4 linked regions of the Simiduia agarivorans SA1 = DSM 21679 genome follow. The protein of the gene in region 1 binds, or shares a complex with, the protein of each later gene. Links are inferred from orthologs where the notes say so. Each region holds a gene or a part of one and is shown in the gene's direction. Other genes may lie near its edges.

Evidence for each region.
Region 2: the proteins of holA (region 1) and dnaX are in contact, whole or in part, in a cryo-EM structure (PDB 8GIZ), measured with the Escherichia coli proteins. The link is inferred for Simiduia agarivorans SA1 = DSM 21679 from one-to-one orthologs.
Region 3: the proteins of holA (region 1) and M5M_RS03590 are in contact, whole or in part, in a cryo-EM structure (PDB 8GIZ), measured with the Escherichia coli proteins. The link is inferred for Simiduia agarivorans SA1 = DSM 21679 from one-to-one orthologs.
Region 4: the proteins of holA (region 1) and dnaN are in contact, whole or in part, in a cryo-EM structure (PDB 8GIZ), measured with the Escherichia coli proteins. The link is inferred for Simiduia agarivorans SA1 = DSM 21679 from one-to-one orthologs.

The regions. Positions count from the first base shown.
Region 1 is NC_018868.3:3,800,227-3,807,444, reverse strand. Bases 2,016-4,946 are described here. They hold holA (DNA polymerase III subunit delta), read left to right. Parts: upstream 2,016-2,921; coding sequence 2,922-3,971; downstream 3,972-4,946. Other genes in these bases: M5M_RS21010 (trypsin-like peptidase domain-containing protein), read right to left, coding at 4,066-4,946; M5M_RS16960 (LPS-assembly lipoprotein LptE), read left to right, coding at 2,429-2,941; leuS (leucine--tRNA ligase), read left to right, coding at 2,016-2,412. In the rest of the region: more of leuS, read left to right, coding at 1-2,015; more of M5M_RS21010, read right to left, coding at 4,947-5,634; M5M_RS16945 (class I SAM-dependent methyltransferase), read right to left, coding at 6,057-6,842; M5M_RS16940 (GFA family protein), read left to right, coding at 6,868-7,218. UniProt on the Escherichia coli protein: Part of the beta sliding clamp loading complex, which hydrolyzes ATP to load the beta clamp onto primed DNA to form the DNA replication pre-initiation complex.
Region 2 is NC_018868.3:3,984,163-3,991,427, forward strand. Bases 2,371-5,348 are described here. They hold dnaX (DNA polymerase III subunit gamma/tau), read left to right. Parts: upstream 2,371-2,822; coding sequence 2,823-4,874; downstream 4,875-5,348. Other genes in these bases: M5M_RS17800 (FAD-dependent oxidoreductase), read right to left, coding at 2,371-2,397; M5M_RS20420 (hypothetical protein), read left to right, coding at 2,548-2,688; M5M_RS17810 (YbaB/EbfC family nucleoid-associated protein), read left to right, coding at 4,888-5,211; recR (recombination mediator RecR), read left to right, coding at 5,255-5,348. Also shown: M5M_RS17795 (hypothetical protein), read right to left, coding at 1-145; more of M5M_RS17800, read right to left, coding at 142-2,370; more of recR, read left to right, coding at 5,349-5,848; rnd (ribonuclease D), read left to right, coding at 5,848-6,999; M5M_RS17825 (YcgL domain-containing protein), read left to right, coding at 6,996-7,265. UniProt on the Escherichia coli protein: Part of the beta sliding clamp loading complex, which hydrolyzes ATP to load the beta clamp onto primed DNA to form the DNA replication pre-initiation complex.
Region 3 is NC_018868.3:788,939-796,135, reverse strand. Bases 1-2,910 are described here. They hold M5M_RS03590 (DNA polymerase III subunit delta'), read left to right. Parts: upstream 1-911; coding sequence 912-1,910; downstream 1,911-2,910. Other genes in these bases: M5M_RS03580 (TatD family hydrolase), read left to right, coding at 2,408-2,910; M5M_RS03585 (PilZ domain-containing protein), read left to right, coding at 1,967-2,317; M5M_RS03595 (RluA family pseudouridine synthase), read right to left, coding at 191-847; tmk (dTMP kinase), read left to right, coding at 1-175. In the rest of the region: more of M5M_RS03580, read left to right, coding at 2,911-3,187; M5M_RS03575 (dUTP diphosphatase), read left to right, coding at 3,197-3,823; M5M_RS03570 (malate dehydrogenase), read left to right, coding at 3,972-4,952; bcp (thioredoxin-dependent thiol peroxidase), read left to right, coding at 5,041-5,505; M5M_RS20610 (helix-turn-helix domain-containing protein), read left to right, coding at 6,132-6,845; preprotein translocase subunit YajC, read left to right, coding at 6,930-7,197. UniProt on the Escherichia coli protein: Part of the beta sliding clamp loading complex, which hydrolyzes ATP to load the beta clamp onto primed DNA to form the DNA replication pre-initiation complex.
Region 4 is NC_018868.3:2,740,946-2,748,033, reverse strand. What follows is about bases 1-2,801. They hold dnaN (DNA polymerase III subunit beta), read left to right. Parts: upstream 1-749; coding sequence 750-1,853; downstream 1,854-2,801. Other genes in these bases: recF (DNA replication/repair protein RecF), read left to right, coding at 1,892-2,801; dnaA (chromosomal replication initiator protein DnaA), read left to right, coding at 1-661. Also shown: more of recF, read left to right, coding at 2,802-2,995; gyrB (DNA topoisomerase (ATP-hydrolyzing) subunit B), read left to right, coding at 3,011-5,425; M5M_RS12190 (lysophospholipid acyltransferase family protein), read right to left, coding at 5,484-6,197; gmhB (D-glycero-beta-D-manno-heptose 1,7-bisphosphate 7-phosphatase), read right to left, coding at 6,203-6,772; glyS (glycine--tRNA ligase subunit beta), read right to left, coding at 6,776-7,088. UniProt on the Escherichia coli protein: Confers DNA tethering and processivity to DNA polymerases and other proteins. Acts as a clamp, forming a ring around DNA (a reaction catalyzed by the clamp-loading complex) which diffuses in an ATP-independent manner freely and bidirectionally along dsDNA.

The DNA.
Region 1 (7,218 bases):
GCCACCCAGACCTTCTGGGAAACCGAGAAGAGCTTCGTGGTCACTGAAGACAGCAGCCGGGAAAAGTTCTACTGCCTATCCATGTTCCCCTACCCCAGCGGCAAGCTGCACATGGGCCATGTGCGCAACTACACCATTTCGGACGTGATTGCCCGTTACCAGCGCATGCAAGGCAAAAACGTATTGCACCCCATGGGTTGGGATGCCTTCGGCCTGCCAGCCGAAAATGCGGCAATCAAACACAACACCGCTCCCGCAGCCTGGACCTATTCCAATACCGATTACATGCGCGGCCAACTCAAGCGCCTGGGCTTTGGTTTCGATTGGAGCCGCGAAGTCACCACCTGCAAGCCGGATTACTACAAGTGGGAGCAGTGGTTTTTCACCCGCCTGATCGAAAAAGGCCTGGCCTACAAAAAAGTCTCTTCGGTGAACTGGTGCCCGAACGACATGACCGTGCTGGCCAACGAGCAGGTCATCGACGGCTGCTGCTGGCGTTGCGACTCGAAAGTGGAGCGCAAAGAGATTCCCCAGTGGTTTATCAAAATCACCGATTACGCCGAGCAATTGCTGAACGATCTGGACCAGCTGGACGAATGGCCCGAGCAGGTGCGCACCATGCAGCGCAACTGGATCGGCAAGAGCCAGGGCGTGGAGATGACTTTCGAGCTGGAAGCCCCGGTGGGCGAACACACGGCATTTGATGTCTACACCACCCGCCCCGACACCTTAATGGGCGTCACTTATGTGAGCCTGGCGGCCGAACACCCGATCAGTAAAAAGCTGGCGGAAAACAACGCAGCACTCGCCGCCTTTATCGCCGAATGCAAAATTCAGTCGGTGTCCGAAGCCGACATGGCCACCATGGACAAAAAGGGTTTCGATACCGGCATCAAAGCCCTGCACCCGCTCACCGGTAAGCCGGTGGCCGTGTGGGTGGCCAACTATGTGTTGATGGATTACGGCTCGGGCGCGGTGATGGCGGTGCCGGCACACGACCAGCGCGATTTTGAATTTGCCCAGAAATACGGTCTGGCCATCGAGCAGGTAATCGACGGCGAAGGCGATCTGACCAAGGCCGCTATTACTGAAAAAGGCAAACTGATCAATTCCGGCGAATTTGACGGCCTCGAATTCCAGGCCGCCTTCGACGCCATTGCCGCCAAACTGCAACAGGAAAACAAAGGCCGTATCACCACCAATTTCCGTTTGCGCGACTGGGGTGTATCCCGCCAGCGCTACTGGGGCGCCCCGATTCCCGTGCTGTACCTCAACGGCGGCAAGGAAATTCCGGTGCCTGCATCGCGCCTGCCGGTCTTGCTGCCTGAAGAGGTGGTCATGGATGGCGTACATTCGCCCATCAAAAAAGACGAGCAGTGGCGCAAAACCGAATTCGATGGTCAGGCGGCCGAACACGAAACGGATACGTTCGACACCTTCATGGAGTCATCCTGGTATTACGCCCGTTATACCTGCGCCAATTTCGATGGCGGCATGATCGACAAAGCCGCCGCCGACTACTGGCTGCCGGTGGATCAATACGTGGGCGGCATTGAGCACGCCATCCTGCACCTGTTGTACGCGCGCTTTTTCCACAAGCTGATGCGCGACGAAGGCCTGGTGAGCGGCGATGAGCCATTCAAGCGTTTACTGTGCCAGGGCATGGTGCTGAAAGACGGCACCAAGATGTCCAAGTCCAAAGGCAACACCGTTGACCCGCAGGAGTTAATCGACCAGTACGGCGCCGATACCGTGCGCCTGTTCACCATGTTTGCCGCACCGCCCGAGCAATCACTGGAATGGAATGACGCGGGCGTAGAAGGCGCACACCGGTTCTTGCGTAAACTCTGGAAAGCGGTTCACGCCCACCAGCAGGCCGGCACAGCGCCCGAACTGAAGGTGGACAGTTTAACCGGGCCGCAAAAAGACCTGCGCCGCAAAACCCACGAAACCATCGCCAAGGTGAGCGACGATTACGGCCGTCGCCAGACGTTCAACACCGCCATTGCCGCGGTGATGGAATTGCTCAATGACGTCACCCGCTTTGAACGCAAAGACGACCAGGACCTGGCGGTGGAGCGCGAAGCCCTGCTGGCAGCCGTACAGCTGCTGGCGCCTATCGTCCCGCACATCTGCCATACCTTGTGGGCAGGCCTGGGGCGCGGTGACAATTTGTTGGATGCCGGCTGGCCGCAACTGGATGAAGCGGCGTTAGTGAAAAGTGAATTGGAACTGGTGGTACAGATCAACGGCAAGGTGCGCGCCAAAATTACCGTCGCCGCCGACGCCGACAACGACACCATTATTGCGCTGGCCAAATCCAACGACAATGTGCAGAAGTTCCTGGACGGCGTTGAAATAAAAATGTGCAAAGTGGTCCCGGGCAAACTGGTGACCTTTGCGGTGAAGTAATCAAGGAAATAAAACCATGAGGCTACTGCGGTATACAGTTGTTGCCATATCCCTGTTACTCGCTGCCTGCGGCTGGCACCTGAAAGGCGCAATTGATGTGCCCGACAACTTCACCGCACTCAAAATTCAGGGCGCCTCCGGTGCCCTGGAAGATGAACTGCACGCGCAGCTGGCCGCCAACGGTATCAATACGCGCCCCGAAGGCAATTCGGGTTTTTATACGCTTGCTCTCGGTCGCGAAATTAACGAAAGGCGCACCGCCGCGCTGGGCGCGGATGCGGTGGTCGCCGAGTACGAATACCTGAAAGCCATTCAGTTTGAATTGCGGGATCCGGATAATCGCCTGATTGGCAAGCCCACAACGGCGGAAATCGCACGCGCGGTCAGTTACAATGCCAATAGCGTGCTGAGCTCCACCGGCGAGGGCACTCTGGTACAAACCGAAATGACCCGCGAACTTGCCTCGCAAATCATCCGCCGCCTGAGTTTTATGATCGAACAAAGTCCCGATGGCCAAGCTGCGCGCTGAGCAATTGGCTGCGGCCGCCAGCAAAAGCCTGGCGCCCATCTACATCATCAGTGGTGACGAGCCGCTCTTGGTGCAGGAAGCCTGTGACACCTTGCGCCAATCCGCTCGCCAACAGGGCTATACCGAACGCGAGCGCTATCACGCCGACAAAAGCTTCGACTGGGGTCAGCTGCACGCCAGTGCGGCAAGCCTGTCGTTGTTTGCCGAAAAGAAAATTATCGAGTTGCACATCACCGGTGGCAAACCCGGCACTGAAGGTGGAAAAGCCTTGCAGGAGTATGCGGCACGCCCGGCAGACGACAACCTGCTGCTTATTGTGCTGCCAAAAATTGATCGCAACACCCAAAAGGCCAAATGGTTTTCCGCGCTGGAACAGGCGGGGGTTTTCATTCAGATCTGGCCGATCAATGGCGCCCAATTACATCAATGGCTGGACCAACGGCTCAGTGCGGCAGGCCTGAGTGCGGACAGAAGCGCCATCGACATGTTGGCAACCCGCATCGAAGGCAATTTACTGGCGGCGGCGCAGGAAATCGAAAAACTGAAACTACTGGCAACCGATGGCCGGGTGGATTCACAGTTACTGGCCAATGTGGTGGCCAATTCCGCCCGCTACGATATTTTCGGGCTGGTGGACAAAGCCCTGTTGGGCGATGTTCAGGCAGCAGTACGCAACCTGCAGGGCCTGAAAGGCGAAGGCACGGAACCCCTCGCTATTTTGTGGGCACTCACGCGCGATATCCGGTCGTTATTGCAAGTGGCTGCGGGCACCGCCAGTGGCAGCAACTTCGACTGGGCATGCAAACAGGCCGGCGTGTGGGATTCCAAAAAGTCCATCGTCAGCGCCGCGCTGCGCCGCCTGAAGCCCAACGAACTGGAAGTCTTGTTGCGTAAATGCAACGGTATCGACCGGGCGGTTAAGGGCATGCGCCCGGCCGACCCCTGGGACGAATTGCTCGACCTTGTATTGCAGCTGGCCGGGGTACGCAGCCTGACCGCGAGCAATACCCGCATGAGTTTGAGCATTTAATCCAGAACCTCAACCCGAATTTTTAATACGCGGATTTGCTTGCAAGCCAAAATGATTTTCTACCCACAGGTTCTTCAGTAATGTAGCTCAGTGCTTATTGCGCTTGGTTGTGGGACCGTTGATACAAGGTTTTCATCCGATACGCTTCGGCTTCTTTGGCAATCTGGCGCTTAAGACTCTTGGCCTCTGCATGGGCAGTGAGTTTTTGTTCGCCACTAACCAGCCGCTCCAGAAAGAACCGGGTGTTTGCCGGGATATCCCTATCCCAGCCTTCGATATAGTCTTCATCTTCCTGCTTGTCGGTTTCCGATACTTTGAGCCACACCAATGCCTTGGCATAGTCTTTTTCAACTTGCTCGCCTTTGTAGTAATGCCAGAACATACGGAATTGAGCCAAATTGCTTCCCAGCATAGCCGCCTCACGAACAAGCTCAAAGGACGCGGCCGGATCGGCTTCTACACCGAGCCCGTTTTCCAGCGTGTAAGCCTTATTCAACCTGGCCAGCACACTGCCCGTTTCAATGGCTTTATCCAGATGCAGATGCACGGCTTCATAATCGTGAGCACGAAGTGCGTATATCGCTAACCGGTTACAGGCCACCGCGAATTCTTTTTCACAGGCTTCCTCGATAAGATCCTGCGCCATAGCGTCATTTCTGGACAGTCGCTCGCCCGATGCTCGCATTTGAGCCACCCGATATATCGCCTCCGCATAGCCCGCAGAGGCCGCTCGCTGATAAAGCGAAAGCGCTCGCTTTTCGGCCGTAGCATCAGCTTCGCCCATGAGCAATTCAGCCAATAAAAATTGTGCCTGGGCATTGTCTTTTCCCGCAGCATACTCACACTCTTGTTTGGCTGCGACCCATTGCGCGCTATCAAATTCCACCAGACAGTTTTTATGCGCATCGCGCAACAACGCTTCATCACTATCGTTAGAATCTGCTGTGGTCTTCGCAGCTGGATTCCACAAAGTAATCTCAGCCGAATTCACCAGTTTCTGCATTTTGGGGCTGAGATCTGAATAATCTTTAAGCAAGGATTCCACGGGAATCGCAAAACCAATTCCCTCTGTACCGGAGAGAATCATTGTATTCACTCCTACCAATTGACCCTGCTCATCAATCAAAGGCCCGCCACTGTTGCCCGGGTTGATCGCTGCATCGGTTTGCACATACTCCGCGGCCTCATGGGTTTGATAGCCCGATACAATCCCAGCAGTGACCGTATATTTAAGTCCTGCTGGGTTGCCAATAGTGAAAACTTTATGGCCTAAGGGTAAGTCTGAATCGGGATTCAACCCCATCGCAGGGCATCCATCTGCTTTGAGGTAAAGATAGGCAAGATCATAATTTTCGCTGATTCCCTGCACCTTGGCTGCTAAGCTTCTGCCGTTTACTAGGGAGACAGTGATTTCTTTTGCCAGACCGTTGGATTTGAACGCTGTAATTGCCTTGTCAAGATGCTGTTTTTCCCGTTGCAATTCATGCCGCTGCTCTCTCGTTGCCACACCGTGTTCCAGATACCGTGTCACTTGCTGGTGGCGATATTTCATTTCCTTCATGTCTTGGTAGGTCAGCTGAACCACATGTCGGTTGGTGACCACTGTGCAAGCCTGATCGAAGAAAAAACCCGAGCCCGTACCAAAACCAGAATCAATAAACACCGTGCTGTTCCTGGCCGTTTCAATGGCATTACGTGGCTTGTGCGTGGTGAGAATTTCTCGCTCGACGGCTCCAGAGGCCGGTGCTACTGACGCACCAGGTCCGATCTCAGTGGAAGAAGACGCTGGTTCACGGACCTCAGGCGATGGTTCGGTGCCAGAGGTGCCAGAACCAGCCAACCCGGAACTAGCAGGTTCGGAGCGTGAACTAAGCGGTATGTCAGTCGCGTCATATGCCTGCCCCTCCGCGCTGGCACCTGCATGTTGATCCCGCCCATCCGTACATGACAGCAAAGCCGGCAACAACAGCAAGCCCCATAGTATTCTTACGTGCATTAATCTGAACTCTTATTCACCAGTGTTAATGCCCGCAATACTACTGGTTAAACGCTAGTGTTTGAACGCTGTCGCACCAGCTTGGTAGTTTAGTTTGATTGTATCTTGCTCATTTTCTCAAATACCAGAATGAACCGGCTGGTTTTACCTCTGACCCGCTGGTCAAATACGCTGATATCGAGTGGATCTGTCTTGTTTTCCAACAACGCCGATTGGGCCACCAGCTTAAAACCAAAGGGCGTGACACGTTCGATGACGGCTTTACGCTCGATGCGGTGTAAGGTCTGGGCCGCGCTCACACCGGTGCCGGATTTGGCCTCGTGATCGACAATAATCAACCGCCCTTGTGTGACCAGGGCATCGGCTAACTGCTGTATGAAGGCCTGATCGTCAATCGCTGGCCAACCTTGCGCGGCATCGGCGAAATAGAGATCGTGAAATGACAATCCCATGAAGATGACATCCTGACTGGCCGGCGTCAGATCCAGATCATCCACTTCCCGGTCATGCAGCCCCACCTGCGACAGGGGTTTGTCGTGAAAGCGTTTGTGGACATCGGGCCCGACGAAGCTTCGGTAGGCTTTGTTATTGTGGACCAACACTTTACCGGTGGACCCGACGGCCGCGGCAAACAATTCGCTCCAATAGCCGCCGCCGGCGAAAACATCCACCACCTGATCTCCCGACTTGAGATTCATGAACGCAACCAGCTCAGCAGCCTTGTCCCTCTGATCCCGCTGCCGGTCCTCCGCGCTTCTTTCCGGTGCGGCCAGCAATGCCTGCACTTCGGTAGCACCGGCCACTGCTGGCACGCTGATCGCGGCAGTCAGGATAAACACCAGGCCGGCAATGCCTGTGATAATCTGCTTAGTCATAGTTATTCTCCTGCTGGATTTTATTATGTCGACGACTGAGAAATCTTATATCTGCAGCTGTCACTGCGGCGCAGTGAAAGCCGAATGCCTGCTGCCCGATGCTATTACGGTACAGGAATGCAACTGTTCCATGTGCCAGAAGCTCGGTTTTCAACACATTATTGTGCCCACTTCGCGCTTTCGACTGATTCAGGGCGCGGACGCCATTACCACTTACACGTTTAATACCGGTGTTGCCAAACATACGTTCTGCAGCCGTTGTGGTGTAAAGCCTTTTTATACGCCGCGCTCAAACCCGGACGGGTTCAGCGTCAATCTGCGCTGCCTGGAGACCCGCCCGCCACGCGTAACCCTTGAGCCGTTTGATGGCCAGAAC
Region 2 (7,265 bases), 180 kb from region 1 along the record:
ATGTGCCCAGCACATAGCCCAGCCAGGTGTCGCCATTGCGGGGTCCGATGGGGTCGGTCAACAGGTAGGTCAGCGCGCACAGCGCAAGCGCCAACAGTAAACCCTGGGTGAGTGACAAAGCGCGTCGTTGGTTTGGGCGGATCATGAGAGGTTCACCAGGGCAATTAAATCCTGTGGCGCCATGCGCTGGGCCGCGCCGGTGGGGCACGCCTCTACGCAGGCCGGGCCGGTTGATCGGGTTCGGCACAGGTCGCATTTCAACGCCACGGCCGGTGCCTTGGTGCTTGCGGCGAAAGGGTTCATCTTGTCCAACCACGAGCGGCTGTCGGGCGACGCAATTGTTATCGCGTCAAACGGGCACAGCTGGGCGCAATTGCCACAACCAATACATTGATCACTGATCTGTACACTGCCGTCCGGCGCCCGGGTAATGGCATCGGCGGGACAATCCTGCATGCAATAGGCCTGTTGGCAATGGCGGCAGCTGCCCGGTAAATGGGCGTTGGCGATGACGCCACCCTGGCCGCGATTGACCCGCGATACGCCGTTGTGGGTGGCCGCACAGGCAGTCTCGCAATTGTCGCAACCCACGCACTTGTCTTTGTCGATGACCAGCAGGTTATTGGCATTGGTCACCTGTTCGGCGTCAAAAAATTGCACCAGCGGCTTGCTGATACTGGCGCCCCGGTTATGCAGCAGGTCGGCCAGATGAGTGTCTGGCGCGAGCAGATCTTTCAGTGGCCCGTAGGGCAGCGTCAGCAATTCAGTGCGCGTACTTTCAGCGTGCAATGGCTGCACCCGCTGGCGGTTTTCAGGGCCGATCATTTGTCCGGGGTTGAGGGTGCGTTTGTGTTCGCCCGCAGTCATCGAGACCTGACCGCTCAGAATAAATGCTACCTGATCGTTGAGCGGGTACGATTCGCCGCGTGCAAGACTGACGGTATTGGCCGACAGCAACAGCAATTTTGTCAGCCGGCTCGGCAAGGGGTAGTGCAGGCGGGCGGTGAGATAGCGGCGAAAATACATCAGGGCAGTCTGGCGCCAGAAGCGCGGGTCCTTTGCCCACAAAGGTTCAAGCACGTTGCGCGGAATGGCGATCACGTCGCAGTTGGTGTCGGCCACCACGTCACAGCTTACCGGCTGACGCGACAGCAGACTGAATTCGCCAAAGATATCGCCCGCTTCCAGATACACGGGTTGTGTCAGCGCAACCTGCGCCTGACCTTGCTTGAGGATGCAGAGCGATTCGGAAAAATGCCCTTTGTGCAGCAACGTTTGCCCACTCAGGGTCCGCCGCACGTCGATCTTTTCCATCAGTGTCAGCAATTGCCGGCGGTTCAGTTGTTTGAACAGCGGGTGCTGCGCCAGCCACTGGGCCAATGCGGATGCGTTTTCCCGGCTGCCCAGCTGGGTCAGCCGTTGGTTCAGGGCTTGAAACACCAAGGGTTCGGCGGGGCGGCCCACAATGTGTTCTACCACGTTGAAACCCTGATTGATGCCGGGTTTGATCAGTGGTTCGCCCGCCAGCGCACCGATCACATAAATGCCGGCCCGGTTGGTTTGGTTGTGTTCATCCAGCGCCGGGAATTGGGCGCGCGCGTCGTCAAAGTGCAGGCCCCACTGTTCCAGTTGTACCCGGGGTGATTGGGTGCCAATCCGTGCCATCAGTTGATCCGTTACCAGGCGGCGTTTTTCGCCCTGATGAGAGACCAGCAGACGAGTGGTTTTGCCGCGGGGTTCTACCGCCAGCAATTGGGCGTTGGCCAGGTACTGAACCCGGCCTGCCGCCACTGCGGCCTCAAAGCGCTGCCGGTTGGCGGGTTTGGCGCGGGCAAAATTATCCTTGCGGTTCAGCAGCAGGACGTTGTTGTGTTCGGCCAGTAACAGCGCGTCTTCCAGTGCAGAATCGCCGGCGCCCACAATGGCAATGCGCTGATCGCGCCAGCCAGCCGAGGGAACCCGGTATTGCACATCCACCAGATTAGCGCCGGGCGCCGGCAGCGGTGTGGGGTTCCCCTGAATGCCGTAAGCCAGCACGATGTGCCGGGTTTGGTAGTGCACGCCTTTACTGGTGGTAATCACGTACTGGGGCGCTTCTCCGTCAATGCTGACCAGCGACTCGTTGCAATGCAGTTGCAGTTGGTGCGCTGCGGCCACCGCTTCCCACTCCGACAGCAGGGTTTCCCGGTGGGCGGCGTCGAACGGCAGGGGGCTGCGTTTGGTCAGCCGGCTGGGTTCAGACATGATCCACTTGCCGCCGGTGAAACCGCGGATGGTGCCGGCGATGGCGTCTGCCGCCTCCAGTACCAAACAGCGCAGGCCGCGCTTGGCAGCTTGCACGGCGGCACTCAGCCCGGCGGGGCCTGCACCAACAATAATCAGGTCTAGCTTCTGCATCGCATTGCCACTCAATTTCAGATGGCGCCAGTGTAGGGATCGGGCGGCCCGGCTTGCATTGGCCTCATGTCGTAAATGGCCTAGGCCAAACGGGGGCCGCCATCCGGCCGATTTTCCCGGCGGGTGGCGGTTGCGATACTGGTCTCCATCATGGCAATGGCATCCGCGCGGCGTTTTCTGGCGCGCACATATGGGGAGGTAAACGTGGGTAAGCGCACGGGCGTATTGATTGAGATTCTGGTCGCGATCTGGTTTGGCTTTCAGGTGTACGCCGCAACGGCGGGCCTCTAGCGTGTTAAAGGACACGCTTGAGTGGTCTGCCGCCCGCGGGCCCTGTCTGTCCGGAACGCCACCTCCCGGACCCCGTGTTTCTCAAAGTGAGCTGAGATATACTGCAACGTTCGTATTATCAGGCACTTACACTCATGAGTTATCAGGTACTCGCCCGCAAATGGCGGCCGCGCATATTCCGCGAGATGGTGGGGCAGGAGCATGTGCTCCAGGCGTTGATTAACGCCCTGGACCACAACCGGCTGCACCACGCCTACCTGTTCACCGGCACCCGCGGGGTGGGCAAAACCACCATCGCCCGTATTCTGGCCAAATGCCTTAACTGTGAAACCGGCGTCAGCTCAGAGCCGTGCGGCCAGTGCTCGGCCTGTAATGAAATTGCCGAAGGCCGTTTTGTCGACCTGATCGAAGTGGATGCCGCCAGCCGCACTAAGGTGGAAGACACCCGCGAGCTGCTGGAAAACGTCCAGTACGCGCCCACCCGTGGCCGCTACAAGGTCTACCTCATCGACGAAGTGCACATGCTCTCCACCAGCAGCTTCAATGCCCTGCTGAAGACCCTGGAAGAGCCGCCACCCCACGTGAAATTCCTGCTTGCCACCACCGATCCGCAAAAGCTGCCGGTGACGGTGTTGTCGCGCTGCTTGCAGTTCAACCTCAAGAACATGAACCCCGAGCGCATCGTGGGCCATCTGGCGTACGTGCTCGAAAAAGAGCTGGTGCCGTTTGAAGAGGCCGCGCTCTGGCAGTTGGGGCGCGCGGCCGATGGCAGTATGCGCGATGCGCTCTCGCTCACCGATCAGGCCATCGCCTTTGGCAATGGCAAGGTGGCCGAGGCCGAGGTGCGGTCTATGCTCGGCACCCTGGATCAGCAGCTGGTGTATGCCCTGTTGTCTGCGTTGGCGGCAGCCGACACCCAGGCGCTGATGAGCGCCGTCAACCAGCTGGCCGAACACTCGCCCGACTATCAGGGCGCGTTGGCGGAAATGCTGTCGGTGTTACACCGCATTGCCATCGCCCAGGCCATGCCCGAAGCCATCGACAACTCCTTTGGCGATCGCGAACAGGTGTTGGCGCTGGCTCAGGCCATGCCCACCGAAGATGTCCAGCTCTATTACCAGACCGCCTTATTGGGCCGCCGCGATCTGCCGCTGGCACCCGATCCGCGCAGCGGTTTTGATATGGTGTTGTTGCGCATGCTGGCGTTCAAACCCCAGGGTGTGGTCGATTTGCCCAAGACCGCGCTGGCGCAGCCGGCCAGTGTTCAGCCAGCCAGTGCGCCGCAGGCAGCGCCGCCAGTCAGCGCGCCACAACCCGCGCCTGAGACCCAATCTGCTGCCCAGCCAGCCGCTGGCGCCGCCGGAGTGGAGACGGCGAGGGCGCCTGCACCGGCAACGCCCCCGCCGGCCGAGAGTCTGCCGCCCCGGGATGACACCCCGCCCTGGGACGAAGCACCGCCCGGGCTGGACGGCGATGAGGATGATCATCAGCCAAGCGCATCCGCGGAAAAAAAAACACCTGAACCGGTAGCAGCCCCGCAACCGTCGTCGCCCGCTCAGGCTGAACCTGTCCGGGCCGAATCTGCCCGGGCCGAACCTGGTCTGGCCGAACCGTCTCGCGCAAACAGCCAATCCTTGACGCCCGCACCTGTGGCCGCGCAGCCTGCTGCACCTGCACCTGCACCTGCACCTGCACCTGCACCTGCACCTGCACCTGCACCTGCACCTGCACCTGCACCGGTACAAAGCAAAGCGCCTGCACAACCGGCGACACACGCGCCGGTCAGGTCCTACCACCTGGTCACCCTCAAACCGGGCGATTGGGTGGGGCTGTATCTGGAATTGAAAGTGGCCGGGGTGCTGCAAAGCACCGCTGCGAACAGTGAATTGGTGGCGGTAAATGGCAACCAGCTGAGTTTTGTCCTGGATGCCGCCAACGCCAACCTGTACGACCCCAGTCACCAGCAGCGGCTGGCCGATGTGCTCACGGCCTATTTCAACGAGCCCGTGCAGGTGAATATCGAGCCCGGTGAGGTGAAAACGGAAACGCCGTCGGCCACCGCTATCCGGCTGCGCGCGGAGAAACAGGCGCGCGCCCTGGAAAGTCTGAAAACCGATTCGCTGTTGCAGAAACTGGAAGCCACCTTTCAGGCCGCATTGGACGAATCCACGGTAGAACCCCTTTAACGCTGAGGTAAACATGTTCGGAAACATGGGCGACCTGATGAAACAGGCGCAGCAGATGCAAGAAAAAATGCAGAAGATGCAGGAAGAAGCGGCTAACGCAGAAGTGACCGGTCAATCGGGCGCGGGTCTGGTGTCGGTGATTATGAATGGCCGCCACGACGTCAAGCGCGTGAGCATTGATGATTCGCTCATGTCTGAAGACAAAGAAATGTTGGAAGATTTATTGGCGGCTGCCGTCAACGATGCAGTGCGCAAAGTGGAAGATAAAAACCGCGAGATGATGCAAAGCCTGACCGGCGGCATGCAGATGCCGCCGGGATTCAAGATGCCTTTCTGAGTGACCAGAAACCAGCGACCAGAATCCAGAGACTGTTTAATTAATGTTCAGCCCTTTAATTGATGAATTGATGAGTGCCTTGCGTGCACTGCCCGGTGTTGGCCCCAAATCGGCCCAGCGCATGGCGTTGCATTTGCTCGAGCGCGACCGGGAAGGCGCCAGCCGGTTGGCCACGGCACTGGCCACCGCCGTGGAAGGCGTGGGTGAGTGCGATCGTTGCCGCACCCTGACCGAGCAAACCCTGTGTTCCATCTGCGCCAACAAACGGCGCAATCAGGCGCTGCTTTGTGTGGTGGAAACGCCAGCCGACGTGCTGGCCATTGAGCAGGCCGGCACCTACCAGGGCACCTATTTTGTGTTGCATGGTCACTTGTCTCCCATCGACGGCATCGGGCCGCAGGATCTGGGTTTGGACCAACTGCATAGCTTGCTGGCCGCCGGCGGCATAGAAGAAGTGATTCTCGCCACCAACCCCACCATTGAAGGCGAAGCCACGGCCCATTACATCAGCGAGCGGGCGAAAAAACTCGACGTTCCAGTATCGCGCATTGCCCACGGCGTGCCTTTGGGCGGTGAACTTGAATACATTGACGGCGGCACCCTGGCGCACGCCTTCTCCAGCCGACAGAGGGTGTGATGAGCCGTATCGCCACCGACCCCATCTGGGTCGATACCGAAGCCGAGCTGGCGCAGTTATGTGCGCGTTGGTCGCAGCAGGCGGCCATCGCCATCGACACCGAATTCATGCGCAGCCAGACCTACTATCCTCACGCCGGCCTGATTCAGGTGGGCGATGGCAAAGGCTGTTACCTGATCGATCCGCTGGCCATTAAAGACTTATCTGCGCTGGCGCAATTGCTGGTGAATCCTTCGGTCATAAAAGTCATCCACTCCTGTTCGGAAGATCTGGAAACCTTCCGGTTTTTATTGGGTGTGGTGCCCAAGCCATTGTTCGACACCCAGGTTGCCGCGGCGTTCGCGAACATCGGTTTTTCCATGGGTTATGCCAATCTGGTGAAAGACCAGTTAGGTATTGAGCTCGATAAAGGCGAGACCCGTTCCGACTGGATGCAGCGCCCGCTGAGCCAATCGCAAATGCATTATGCGGCGTTGGATGTGGCCTATTTGCTGGTGGTGTACGGCAAAATTTTAATCAGGCTCAAAGCCCTGGATCGGCTCAGCTGGGTGCAGGAAGAATGCGCGCAGCTCGTGGCCAATGCCGAAGCGCCGGATCAGTTTGATGATGCCTATACCAAGGTCAAACTGGCCTGGAAACTCTACCCGGATCAGCTCGCGATTTTAAAGCCCTTGTGTATCTGGCGCGAACAGGAAGCGCGCAAGTTGGATGTGCCGCGCAACCGTTTGATGAAAGAAGGCGCCGCCTGGGAAGTGGCCCGACGCAAACCCACCACGGTAAAGCAGCTGTCCGCCATTGATGGGATGGGCAATCGCACGCTCAAGCATTATGCCGACACGGTATTGGGCTTCGTGGCCGATGCCCAGCAGCGCAAAGAGGATTTACCGGCGCGGTTGGACAAGCCGTTGACGCCGGCGCAAGGCGATATTCTCAAACAATTCAAAGCCTGTGCCGTCGCAGTATCGGAGACCGCGCAGGTGACGCCGGAAATTCTTACCCGCAAAAAAGACCTTGAACAACTCACCCGCAGCGTGATTGCCGGTCAGCCCGAACTGCCCGATGGGCTCAAAGGATGGCGATACCCGGTAGTCGGCCAGCAACTGGAACAGCTGGCGCAAGCCTTATGTGAACAAAACCCGGAGATGTCATGACCGACGCCATTAAATACCTGTGCGATATTTATCGCAGCCCCAAGGATGGCGATATGTACCTTTACGTGTTGAAGTCCGACGGACTCAGCCGCGTGCCGGAAGCACTCACGGCCCGATTCGGCCAGCCCAAACATGTGATGACGCTGTTATTGCGCGAAGGCCGCAAGCTGGCGCGAGTGGATGTGGAAAAAGTCAAAGCGGCGCTGGACAGTCAGGGCTTTTATCTGCAGTTGCCGCCGCCCAAAGACGACTACATGACCGACATT
Region 3 (7,197 bases), 3.0 Mb from region 1 along the record:
CGCTCTGGATCGGTTTGAAACGGAAGCGCAGGCGTTTTTTGAGCGTGTCAGGCAATGTTATCTGTCGCGGGCACAGGCGGAACCTCATCGCTTTCGGGTGGTGGATGCAGGTCAGTCGCTCGAGCAGGTTCAGGCCGAGCTGGCTGCTGTGCTCGATCAATTACTGGCCCGTTGAATCACCGTGCCCGGTTCAGAATTCAGCAGGGCATTCAATCGCTATTGCTGCACCGGTAATTGGGTGGGTAAACGCCACGCGCTCGGCATGCAGCAGCAAGCGTCTCGATAACTGTCTGATTTCTGAAGGTGCATAAAACTCGTCCCCCAGAATCGGATGCCCTAACCACTGCAGGTGTACGCGTAATTGATGCGAACGGCCGGTAATGGGTGTCAGTGCAAGCCGGGAGCAGGGCACATGGGGATTGATATCAATCCTTTGGTAACGGGTAGTGGCCGGTTTCCCTTGCGCGTGATCCACCTTCTGCAGCGGACGGTTGGGCCAATCGCATATCAGCGGTTGATTGATTTCTCCGGTTTCCTGTGCAACCAGGCCTGCCACCACCGCGACATAGCGTTTTTCGATGTTGCGGGTTTCGAACAGCCGGCTCATTGCCCGATGGGCGACTGTATTGCGCGCCAGTAAAATAACGCCCGAGGTCGCGTAATCGAGCCGGTGAATTGTGAGTGAATCCGGGTATACAGCGCTCACTCTGGCAACCAGACAATCCTGCTTGTCTGGCCCCTTGCCCGGAACGCTCAGCATATTGGCGGGTTTGTTCACTGCGATGATGTGTTCGTCCAGAAATAAGGGTTCTGGCTGCCAGGGATGTGGAAACTGGGTGTGGTGCATGGTTTACCTCGCGAGCCGCGAGTATGGCAAAATACCCCCTTGATGAACAGACAAGCAGATACCAATGGCGCTGGAAGACTACCCCGTTGATTTGAGTCCGTTGCCCTGGCAAGCCGCCGAATGGGAGCATCTGCACAGCGCGTTGCAAGCGGACCGGCTGCACCATGCGCTCCTCCTCGCCGGAGGGGCGGGAGTGGGCAAGTCCCAGCTGGCCATGGTGCTGGCGCACCGGCTCATATGTCAGACTCAGGCTGCCTTCAGCGCTTGCGGTAAATGTAAATCCTGCCTGTTGCTGAAAGCCCATACCCACCCGGATCTGTTATTGGTCGAGCCTGAATCCCCGGGCAAAGCCATCCGTATTGATCCGGTCCGGCAGGTTAATCACTTTTTAAGTCAAACTGCCCAGCAGGGTGGTCGCAAGGTGGTAGTCATCCAGCCCGCCGAAGCGATGAATACCGCATCGGCTAACGCGTTGCTCAAAAATCTGGAAGAACCGGCTGGCAACGCCCACATTATTCTGGTCAGCCATCAACCCAGTGCACTGCTCTCCACCATAAAAAGTCGCTGCCGGATGTTGCTGCTGCCTGAGCCGGCGGAAGATAAGGTCTTACCCTGGCTTGAGCCTCAATGCACGGGTAGGGCAGATGCCCAAGCGCTGTTGCGCTTGGCAGGCGGAGCCCCTCTTAAGGCGCGGGATCTGTTAGATGATGACCGGCTGGAGCAACATGCCGCATTAATGGCGCTGATGCGGTCGTTGACAGCGGGGGAGGTAACTGCGCTGGACGTAGCGGGTCAATGGCTCGGTATGGACCATCAGCAAATGCTGCAGTGGCTGCAATACTGGCTAAGCGCCCTGTTGCGTAAATTACAGCTGGGCATTGGCGACGCCGATATTCCCGGTGAACGGCTTGGGGCCGCGGCGGTACCTCATATCCATCGCTACTATGACAAACTGGCGCGTGCGCGGAGGGCATTGACCAGTGGCGCCAATCCCAACGCGCAGCTATTGCTGGAGGAGCTGGCGCTGGATTGGCAGGCACTGTGTCGTGCCGGGCTGCGCTAGACAGTTGACGGCAATTACCACTAGACTTGCACTATTGACCCAATAAGGACAGTCACATGGCAGCAATTGGCGGCGCCCGTAACGGAATCCTGAACCTGAACATCCGGGACAAGGCGGTGTTGTATGCGAGCTACATGCCCTTTGTGAAGAATGGCGGCCTGTTTATCCCCACAACACGCGCGTACAAGCTTGGCGACGAAGTGTTCATGTTGCTGAGTTTGCTGGATGAAGGTGAAAAAATTCCGGTGGCCGGTAAAGTCGTGTGGGTCACGCCTAAAGGTGCGCAGGGGACAAGGGCGTCTGGCATTGGTGTCCAGTTCAACGATCAGGACAACATGGCCGTCAGCAAAATCGAGACCTACTTGGCGGGTTCTCTGACCTCGGACAGACCAACCCATACCATGTAAAATGCTTTGTTCGCGCGCCAAAGGCCAGCATGCTGGCCTTTTTTGTGTGCGCGAGAAAGATCACCCCAAAAATACCGAGAGGATGTTCCTGTGTTAGTGGACTCTCATTGCCACCTCGATCGCCTGAAGCTGGGCGACCGGAGTTTGGCCCAGGCTATTGAAGCGGCAGCAGAGCGCGGTGTTTCGCATTTGTTGTGTATTGCCATCTCCAGCCAGAACGTGGAGGCCGTATTGTCGATTGCCGGGCAATACCCTCAAGTATCGGCGTCTGTGGGGGCACACCCGTTGGATGTGGAGGAGGGTGCAATCACCCGCGAGCAATTGTTGGCGCTGACGCGCAGGCCCCATGTGGTGGCGGTTGGAGAAACCGGTCTCGATTATTATTACACCGAAGACACCAAAGCGATACAGCGCGAAAGCTTTGCCATGCACCTGGACGTAGCCGGGCAAGCCGGTTTGCCCGTTGTGGTGCATACGCGCGATGCACGTAAAGATACTTTGGATCTGATCGAACAATACGGACGTCACGACAGTGCCGGCGTATTGCATTGCTTTACCGAGGATGTTGCTATGGCCCGGTCCGCGATGGATATGGGCTATTACATTTCATTGTCGGGCATTGTGACCTTCCGCAATGCCGATGCATTACGGGAGGTGGCAGAGTACGTCCCGATGGACCGGTTACTGGTGGAAACCGATTCGCCTTATCTGGCGCCGGTGCCATTTCGAGGCAAGCCCAATGAGCCGCAATATGTTCGCGAAGTCGCGGAGTTTCTTGCCGATTTGAAACGCCTGAGTTTTGAGGCCTTCGCTCAAAAGACCACAGAAAATTTTTACCGATTATTCAACCGCGCCGAGCGCACGGTATAGGGAGACATAATGCGTCAGCAACTGAGCACCATGCTTGATCTTCAGGACAGCATGAACACCAAAGTAAACGAACAATGGCGAACACAGGGATTTGCGTGGTATCGGGCAATTTGGGTGGAATGCGCTGAGTTGTTGGATCATTTCGGCTGGAAGTGGTGGAAAAAGCAGGCGCCAGATCTGGCGCAGGTGCAACTGGAATTGATAGACATCTGGCACTTTGGCCTTAGTCAGCTACTGGTTGACGAAAAATCGCGCGAGGCACTGCTGGAAGATCTGGTGCAGGGGCTGGCGGGGTTGGGCAGCGCCCAAGGCAGCGAAGAGCAATTCAGATTGGCTGTAGAAGCCTTTGCGGGCGCCACGCTTAACACCCGCAAGTTCAGCGTCGAGGGGTTTGCGGCCCTGATGAACGCCAGCGGACTGGATTTTGAAAGCTTGTATACCGGCTATGTGGGAAAAAACGTGCTTAACTTCTTCCGGCAGGATCATGGCTACAAGGATGGCAGTTATAAAAAGCTTTGGTCTGGCAGAGAGGATAATGAGCATCTGGTTGAAGCGGTCGCCGGGTTGGACGCTAATGCGCCGGATTTTGCCGATGCGTTATACAAAGCACTGGCGGCGCGCTACCAGCAGGCCTGAGTAACCATCAGTCATATACATGGGAAGAATAAAGGGTATTCTTTTTGTAAATAGGGGTATTCAGCCAGTTTAAGGTGAATTTTCCCCCCAAGCGCCTATAATGTGCGCCGCTTATTAGGCACAAGAACCAACGATACGGAGATACATCGTGAAAGCACCTGTACGAGTTACCGTGACCGGCGCCGCTGGTCAGATCAGCTACTCCCTCCTGTTCCGCATTGCAGCCGGCGAAATGCTCGGCAAAGATCAGCCCGTGATCCTGCAGATGCTGGAAATCACCCCGGCCCTGGAAGCACTGAAGGGTGTGGCGATGGAGTTGGACGATTGTGCTTTCCCATTGCTGGCGGGCATGGTGTGCACTGATGACGCCAATGTGGCTTTTAAAGATACTGATTACGCACTGTTGGTCGGTGCCCGTCCACGTGGCCCAGGTATGGAGCGCAAGGACCTGCTGGAAGCCAACGCGGCGATTTTTTCCGTCCAAGGCAAGGCGATTAACGACCATGCCAACAAAAACATCAAGGTTCTGGTGGTGGGTAACCCCGCCAATACCAATGCACTGATTGCTCAGCGCAATGCCCCTGACATCGACCCGCGTCAGTTTACCGCGATGACACGTTTGGATCACAACCGTGCCCAGACGCAAATTGCCCAAAAAACCGGTAAAACCATCAACGATGTGAAAAAACTCACTATCTGGGGTAACCACTCGTCTACCCAGTATCCGGATCTGCATCAGGCCACCGTTGATGGCGCTGACGCCATGGGTCTGATTGAGCAGAGCTGGTACGAAAACGAATTTATTCCTGTGGTACAACAGCGTGGCGCTGCCATCATCAAAGCACGTGGCGCCTCTTCCGCCGCCTCTGCCGCCAACGCCGCTATTTTCCATATGCGCGATTGGGCCCTGGGCACCACTGAAGGTGATTGGGTGAGCATGGGTGTTTACAGCGATGGTTCTTATGGCATTGAAAAAGGCCTGATCTACTCTTTCCCCTGCGTCTGCAAAAACGGCGATTGGGAAATAGTTCAGGGCGTTTCGATCAACGAGTTCTCCAAGGCCAAGATGCTGGCAACCGAAAAAGAGTTGCAGGAAGAGCGTGACGCTGTGAAAGCGCTGCTGCCTTGATAGGCACCCGCTGATGGTTTAAAAGGGCGCGTTATCGCGCCTTTTTTATGTCTGCTACAATTTTCAGCTTCAGTCACAAGGAGTTTCCATGTCATACCCGAAAATTGGCAATCTGGCGCCGGCATTCAGCCTGAAAAACCACAAGGGCGAGAAAGTCAGCCTGAAGGATTTCCGAGGCAAGAAAGTGGTGTTGTTCTTTTATCCCAAAGCGTTGACACCAGGCTGTACCACACAGGCTTGTGGAATGCGGGATAGCCAGCAAATGTTGGCAGATGCTAATACCGTTGTGTTGGGGCTAAGCCCTGACCCGGTAGAAAAGCTGCAGAAGTTTGTAGATAAGCACCAGCTGAATTTTGACTTGTTGTCCGATGAAGATCATAAGATTGCCGACAAGTATGGTGTTTGGGGTATGAAAAAATTCATGGGACGGGAATTTATGGGGTTGATCCGCACCAGTTTTGTGGTGGATGAAGCAGGCAAGCTCAGCCATATTGTGGACAAGTTCAAAACCTCGAACCATCACGACGTTATCGCGGAGCTGTTGGCAGAGTAATCCTCTGTATCTCGAAGGGCTGATGTGTAAGAACGTTCGCCTTTTGCGTCTCTGGATTTCCGAATGGGATAAGCCCGCCTTGGCGGGCTTTTTTGTGCCATAAAGAACAACAACTGGCATTTCTTATAACTAACGATTATATTAAGTTGTAAATTGCACACCAGTGTCGATTGGGCGTTAAAACCCGTGCAAATGAAATTATTGTCGCTTATTGCCACCTGCTGGCGCTCTGGGAACTGGCGATAAATAGCTATAAGAAATAAGTTAGACGGCCACAATAGAGGACATTAATGTCCCTAAACGTCTTGGGGTGATTGGGGGAAAAGGTCATTTCTTCTGCGGAATCGATACAGGCATTAACGGCGGCGCCCTGGCAGCGCATGTCGCTATATTCGTTCAGCGACAGGCTGCGATTATTATTGCGTCTTGCCTATGAGCCATCGGGTGGGCTCAATGCACAGATTTGGTCGTATCTGGGGGCTGCCTGTGCCATGTTTGAGGCCGACCAGGCCATTCTTTACCAGCAAGCATTGGGCGGGTGCCAGTACTTCAGTCACATTGCGGGTGCCCGGCGAGAAGCGCTTCAAGTAGGCGAGGGCGCTCTGGATGCAGAGTTACACGCACTCATGTGCCTGAAGAACCCGAAGATGCTTGTACTTTTGCCTGATATTACCGGCAACCTGCCGGGTTTAGCATATACTCCTGAAAGTGCAGCTGATCTACAGGCACTGGTGGCGCCATTACCGGCGACCAGTGCCGTATTGATGTTGATTCGCCGAAGGGCGGGTAGCGTCAAGGAAGCCCCGCTGCACGCGCAAAATGACCGGGCAGGACAAACCGGTCAATTGACTGCACAAGATAGTGAAGTCTTGGCACTATTGGCAGAAGGAGTCGCCCGCATGGTTCAGTTAAATGCGTCACCAGACAAAATTCTCAGGGCTCAGGAAGGGTTTGCCGTAGCAGGTATCCGTTCATTGCCCGAGTACGTAGAGCTGGCGAGTTTACCCGCTGTATTTGGTGTGCCTGGTCGCGTGATGGATTCACTTTCACGCCGGGTCGGTCAGTCTTCTTTGTCGATCGATGATATCGCCAGCGAACTGAGTATGTCCAAGCGAACACTGCAGCGTCGGCTGCAGCAGGCAGAGATCAATTTTGCCATGTTGCGCGATCAGGTCAGATTTCACTACGCCATCGGTTATCTCGTTGATCAAAATTTGTCCGTTGATCAAATTTCAAACGCATTGGATTTTTCTGACCGGACCAGTTTTACCAATGCGTTCAAACGGTGGACCGGGCTTTCGCCGTCTACGTTCAGAAAGCTGTTCCGCGATTACACCTGATGGGGCAGGGCTAATTGCCTGCCTCTGCCAAACACTGTAGAGTTGCCGCCTTAAGTTCCTGATTATCTTGAGGTTACTACTCTCATGTCGTTCTTTATTCCCGAAGCCGTAGCGCAAACTCAGGCTGCTGCACCCGAGGCCAATCCTATCGTCACCCTGCTGATGTTCGGCGGCCTGTTCCTGTTTATGTACCTTTTTATTATCCGTCCACAGCGCAAGCGCCAGAAAGAGCACAATGAGCTGGTGAGTGCATTGAATAAAGGCGACGAGGTTGTCATGACCAGCGGCATGTTGGGCAAAATCACCAAAGTCGATGAAAACTACATCGTTCTGGAAACCGGCACAAACATCG
Region 4 (7,088 bases), 1.1 Mb from region 1 along the record:
AGAGTTTTTCCACACCTTTAATGCGTTATTAGAGGGTGGGCAGCAAATCATTCTGACCTGTGACCGTTATCCCAGGGAGATTGAAGGGCTAGAAGAGCGATTAAAATCGCGCTTCGGTTGGGGATTAACGGTGGCTGTAGAGCCGCCGGAGCTCGAAACCCGGGTGGCCATCCTGATGAAAAAGGCGACTCAGCAAAATCTGACATTACCTCATGATGCCGCGTTTTTTATTGCCCAACGGATACGTTCCAATGTGCGAGAGCTCGAAGGCGCGTTAAAACGGGTTGTCGCCAATGCCAGTTTTACCGGCAGACCGATAGACGTGGAGTTGGTGAGGGAGTCACTCAAAGATCTGTTGGCGCTGCAGGATAAACAGGTATCGATCGATAATATCCAGCGGGTAGTGGCGGAATATTACAAAATAAAAGTCAGCGATTTGCATTCCAAGCGGCGCAGTCGGTCTGTTGCACGTCCTCGCCAGGTAGCGATGAGCCTGGCCAAAGAGCTGACCAACCACAGTCTGCCGGAAATCGGTGAAGCCTTTGGCGGTCGCGACCATACCACGGTGTTGCACGCGTGCCGTAAGATCAAAGAGCTGCAAGAGGAAAGCGCTGATATCCGCGAGGATACAAAAAATTTGCAACGGCTGCTCACCAGCTAAAAAGCCCGGAACGCCTGCAACAACCGCAGAGTAATCTGGATATAATAAGCCCAAACTGACCTATTAGATTTCCTATAAGAGAGTGGTTATGAAATTTACAGTATCGCGGGATGCGTTGTTAAAACCGTTGCAATTGGTCGCCGGTGTGGTCGAGCGGCGTCAGACGTTGCCGGTCTTGTCTAACGTATTGATCGTGTTGGATGGCGAAAAACTGTCACTCACCGGTACTGATCTCGAAGTGGAAATTGTGGGGCGGATTCAGCTGGAACACCCGGGTGATTCTGGTGAGATTACCGTGCCTGCGCGTAAGTTACTCGACATCTGTCGCTCATTGCCCGATGGCGCTGATATTGAATTCAAAGAAGACAACCAAAAGCTGATGGTTAAGAGCGGCCGTAGCCGTTTTACGCTGTCTACCTTGCCGGCCAATGATTTCCCCAATGTAGAAGATGGGCCCAGTGATCTGTCGTTCACCTGCCCGCAAAAAGATATCAAACGTTTAATTGATAGCACGTCCTTTGCGATGGCGCAGCAAGACGTTCGCTATTATCTGAACGGTATGCTTTGGGAGGTTACGTCCGGTCAATTGCGTGTGGTTGCGACGGATGGCCATCGTTTGGCCATGTGCACGCGCACCATGGAGATTCAAAGTGCGGAAAAAGTTCAGGCGATTCTCCCCAGAAAGGGCGTGATTGAGCTTGCACGTCTGTTGAGTGATGGTGACCAAACAGCAGAGGTGGTGCTAGGTGCTAATCATGTGCGAGCCGTAACCACGGATTTCACCTTTACCAGCAAGCTGGTGGACGGCAAGTTCCCCGACTATGAACGCGTCCTTCCCAAGGGTGGTTCACGGGTGATCATCGGCGTTCGGGAAGAGTTGAAGCAGGCGTTTGGGCGCACGGCCATCTTATCCAATGAAAAATACCGTGGTGTTCGATTGCAGTTAGAAGCTGGCCAGTTAACCATCGTAGCCAACAATCCAGAGCAGGAAGAGGCAGAAGAAACTGTAACCGTTGATTATACCGGTGAGTCCATGGAAATCGGATTCAATGTCAGTTACCTGTTGGATGTCACTAATGTGTTGAATACAGAAAACGTCAAAATAACGCTTGCCGATTCCAACAGCAGCGCCTTGCTAGAGGCGCCGGAAAATGGTGATTCGGCCTACGTTGTAATGCCAATGCGCCTGTAATCAACAGCGATAGGGCGACCGTTCAGGTCGCCTTTTTTATGTCTATCGATACTCTTCATATCCAGCATTTCCGCAATATCACCGCGGCTAAACTGCAGTTTCACCCTCGGATTAACCTCTTTTTTGGTGAGAACGGCGCGGGTAAAACCAGTGTTCTCGAAGCCATATCCTTGTTGGGGCGTGGTCGATCCTTTCGTTCTCATAAACTGAAGCCACTCATTCAGACCGATCAGCCGTCTGTGGTCGTTTTCGGGGTGATCAAAGCCCAGGGGAGGGCAGATAAGCTCGGTGTAGAACGTAATCGACGGTCACAGGACCAGTTCAGGCTCAATGGTGAAGCTGTCGGGTCGGCGGCAGAGTTGGCGAAAGTATTGCCCGTGCAAAGTATTTATGCAGACACCTTTGAGTTAATCACCGGCGGGCCGGGCGAGCGGCGTCAGTTCTTGGATTGGTTGGTGTTCCACGTGGAACAACAGTTCTTCCCGGCCTGGCAGCAGGTCCGCAGGGCGCTGAAACAGCGCAATAGTCTGCTGCGTTCTGGTAGAATAGAGGCTTCTGCATTGGCTGTCTGGGACTCGCTGCTGGCAAAGGAAGCCGGGCTGTTGGATCAGTGTCGGCAGCAGGCTTTCACGCGATTTAAAGATGCTTTTAACGCGCTTAAGGGCACGGTCCCGGCATTGGCTGATCTGACCCTTGAATACCACCGTGGTTGGCCTGCCGACCAGAATCTGGTTGATGTGCTGCAAGAAGGGTTAGACAGGGATCGAGCATCCGGCTACACCCTTCTTGGACCACACCGGGCGGATTTGAGAATACGCTTGAACAGGGCGCCTGCAGAAGAGTTTCTTTCTCGTGGTCAGCAAAAAATACTGGCCTGTGCACTAAAAATCAGCGCTGGCCAGGTATTTCAGCAGACGACACACAGAACCTGTGTATACCTGTTGGATGATCTGCCAGCGGAACTAGATGAAGAACATAGGCAACTGCTTGCGCAGTGGCTGTTAGCGTTGGATGCCCAGATATTTGTGACCGGCATAGACCCTGGGCAATTGACGGGCGCCTGGCAGGCCTTGGGCGTTTCCTTCGACTTGTTCCACGTGGAACAAGGTGTGATAAGCAAATTAGAACAAAATAATGGTTGATTTGGAGTGACCTGAATGTCCGAACAGAAGAACTATGATTCGTCCAGTATTAAGGTCCTGAAAGGCCTGGATGCCGTTCGTAAGCGTCCTGGCATGTATATCGGCGACACGGACGATGGCACCGGCTTGCACCATATGGTGTTCGAGGTGGTGGATAACTCCATTGATGAAGCGCTGGCAGGCTACTGCTCCGAAATCCGCGTCGTCATTCACCCTAACGAATCCATTTCTGTATCCGATAATGGCCGTGGTATCCCTACTGAAATGCACGAGGAAGGCGTTTCAGCAGCGGAAGTGATCATGACCGTGTTGCATGCTGGCGGCAAGTTCGATGACAACACCTATAAGGTGTCTGGCGGACTTCACGGTGTGGGTGTTTCGGTAGTAAATGCCTTGTCCGAAGAGCTGAAACTGACCATTCGCCGTGGTGGAAAGATCCATGAGCAGATCTACCATCATGGCGTGCCACAGGGCCCATTGACGGTGGTTGGCGACGCGGCGACTACCGGTACGCAGGTTTACTTCAAGCCATCGGCGAACACCTTCACCAACATAGAATTCCATTACGATTACCTGGCCAAACGTCTGCGTGAACTGTCTTTCCTGAATTCAGGCGTGCGTATCGTACTGAAAGACGAGCGCACCGGTAAGGAAGAGGTCTACGAGTATGCGGGCGGTCTGCATGCTTTTGTGGAATACCTGAACGTCAATAAGACGTCTATTAATAAAACCATGCATTTCAATACCCAGCGCGAAGATGGTATAGGCGTTGAGGTGGCACTCCAGTGGAACGACAGCTTCCAGGAGAATATTTATTGCTATACCAATAATATCCCTCAGCGGGATGGCGGTACTCACCTGGCAGGCTTCCGCGCTGCACTGACGCGCGGCCTGAATACCTATATCGAGAAGGAAGGTCTGGGCAAAAATGCCAAGGTTGCCACCACCGGTGACGACGCCCGCGAAGGTTTAACCGCGATCATTTCAGTCAAGGTACCGGATCCGAAGTTCTCCTCACAAACCAAAGACAAATTGGTTTCCTCTGAGGTGAAAACCGCCGTGGAGCAGGAGATGGGCCAGGCATTTACGGACTACTTGTTAGAAAACCCCGGTGATGCCAAAGCCGTGGTGACCAAGATGATCGAAGCGGCCCGTGCCCGTGAGGCGGCCCGTAAAGCCCGTGAAATGACCCGCCGTAAAGGTGCGCTGGATATTGCCGGTTTGCCCGGTAAGCTGGCAGATTGTCAGGAAAAAGACCCGGCATTATCTGAAATCTACCTGGTGGAGGGTGATTCCGCCGGTGGATCCGCCAAGCAGGGCAGGGACCGCCGCACGCAGGCTATTTTGCCTTTGAAAGGTAAAATCCTGAACGTTGAAAAGGCCCGGTTCGACAAAATGCTCTCGTCTGCAGAGGTGGGCACCCTGATCACGGCGCTTGGCTGTGGCATTGGCAAGGAAGAATTTAACCCGGAAAAGCTGCGTTACCATTCCATTATTATCATGACGGATGCGGACGTGGATGGTTCCCATATCCGGACCCTGTTATTGACCTTTTTCTTCCGTCAAATGCGTGAGCTGGTGGAACGTGGGCACATTTTCATTGCCCAACCGCCGCTGTATAAGATCAGCAAGGGCAAGCAGGAACAGTACCTGAAGGACGATGAAGCACTTACCGCCTATCTCACGCAAGCGGCCCTTGAAAATGCCTCTTTGCATGTAAATGCCGAAGCGCCTGGTATTTCAGGCGAAGCGCTGGGTGCTCTGGTGGAAGAATACCGTCGCGTCATGCGCATGATTGATCGCCTGTCGCGGGTATACCCGGCAGAAGTACTCGAATCGCTGGTATACCTGCAAGGCATTGATACGGCGACATTAACGGATGAAGGCTCGGTAGCCGCCTGGTGTGACCAGCTCAATGCCCGACTCGCGAATGTGGCTACCGGCACGCACCGTTTCCAGGTCAAAGCACTGGAAAACGGCGAACGCCATATTTATGAACCCTGTATCGAAGTGATCGCCCATGGTGTGCCAACTGACTACACCCTTGGTCAGGATTTTCTGGGTGGGCGCGAGTACGCTGCTATGGTTGCTCTGGGTGACAAGCTCAATGGATTGCTGGAGCCTACCGGTTTCATCAAGCGTGGCGAACGTACCTTTGCCACCCAAAGCTTCAAGGCAGCCCTGGAATGGCTGATGGGCGAATCCCGTCGTGGATACAACATTCAGCGCTACAAAGGCCTGGGTGAAATGAACCCTGGTCAATTGTGGGAAACCACCATGGATCCGGAAAGCCGTCGCATGCTGCGGGTTACCATCGAAGATGCGGTGGCTGCTGACCAGATCTTTACCTGTTTGATGGGGGATCAGGTAGAACCCCGGCGTGATTTCATTGAGACCAACGCCCTGAGCGTGGAAAATCTGGATGTGTAAAAACATCCGGTAATAAAAAAGGCGGTCTAAAGACCGCCTTTTTTATTACCTACAATGCTTAACCGGCAATGCGATGCAGTTCTTGTTCGATCCACTGACGGGCTTGTTCTGTGACCTGTTTGCTGTTGTTTCCCTCGGTCTGAAGGCTTGGACCAATACTCAATACCACATGCCCTGGGCGCTTTTTCCACTGACGGGTGGGCCAAACGGTGCCGGCGTTGTGTGCAACCGGTACGATGGGCACGCCGGCCGCGCAGGCAATATCGGCGCCGGAGCGGGCAAAGCTGCCCAACTCACCGGGTGCTTTGCGTGTGCCCTCAGGGAAGATCAACACATGATTACCGCTGGCGAGGCGGGCCTGCCCTTGCTCCTTCACCGCTTTTAAGGCTTCTCTGGGGTTGCTGCGATCAATCGCGATGGGTTCCATGGCCCTCAATCCCCAACCGAATACCGGGATGTTTAACAACTCCCGTTTCAGTACCGTTGAAGCCGGGCTGAACAAGTACTGCAATGCCAGGGTTTCCCAGGCTGACTGGTGGTTGGACAACACCACGCTCGGACCGCTGGGAAGGTTTTCCCGACCGCGGATTTCATAGGTCGCTCCGCAGGTGATTTTCAACCACCACACAACGAGTCGATTCCACAAGGTCACAAAGCCGGACCGCCAGCGGTAGCTGGTAACCGGCCATAGCAACAAGCCGGTAAAACTGAATACCGGCAGAGACAGCCAGTAGACCGTGTAAAACAACAAATTCCTTAGTGTGAGTAACAAGGTGCTTATCCGTAAACTGTTTGTATGTGGTGCGCTGCAGCGGCGAGATCTTCGCAGACAACCAGCTTGTTCGCCCAATCAGGTGCCTGCTGTTCGATACTGGCCTGGGTTTTACGGCCTTTGCCCGTGAGCACCAGAATGGGGTCACAGCCTTTACTGATGCCTGCTTCAAGATCCCGCAAGCTATCGCCAACCAGCGGTACACCCGAAGCACTGGTATCAAACTCCGCTTCGATGGCGTCGATCAGCCCGGGCTTGGGTTTGCGGCAGTTGCAGCCGTCGTCCGGCCCGTGGGGACAATAAAACACCGCTGATAATGCCCCACCCTGGCTTTCCACCAATTGGGCCATTTTGGCGTGCATGGCTTCGAGATCATCGAGATCGAACAAACCACGCGCCAATCCCGATTGGTTGGTGGCAACCACCAGCGTAAAGCCGGCCTTGGACAAGCTCGCCATGGCATCAATGGCGCCGGGCAGGGGAACCCACTCTGATTCGGATTTGATGAATGCATCCGAGTCTTCGTTGATCACGCCGTCCCGGTCGAGTATCACCAGTTTGAGGTTGTCGTCCATGCATCAGGCCTTGGCTGGAACCAGCTGGGAAATGTCGGCAACTTCCAGAAAAAGAGCGCGAAGTTGCTGTAATAACGCCAGGCGATTGTTCCGCAGGGCGTCGTCGTCAGCCATCACCATCACCTGGTCAAAGAAGGCGTCTACAGGAGCCTGGAGGTCTGCCAGGTTGGTGAGTGCCAACTTATACTCACTCTGATCAAACAGGGGCTGGGTGCTGGCGCGTTTTGCAGCTATTGCCTCAGCCAGGGCTTTCTCCGCCGGCTCTGCCAATAAGTCAGTATCGATAGCGTCGGCCGGCAGTGAATCAAGCTTGGCC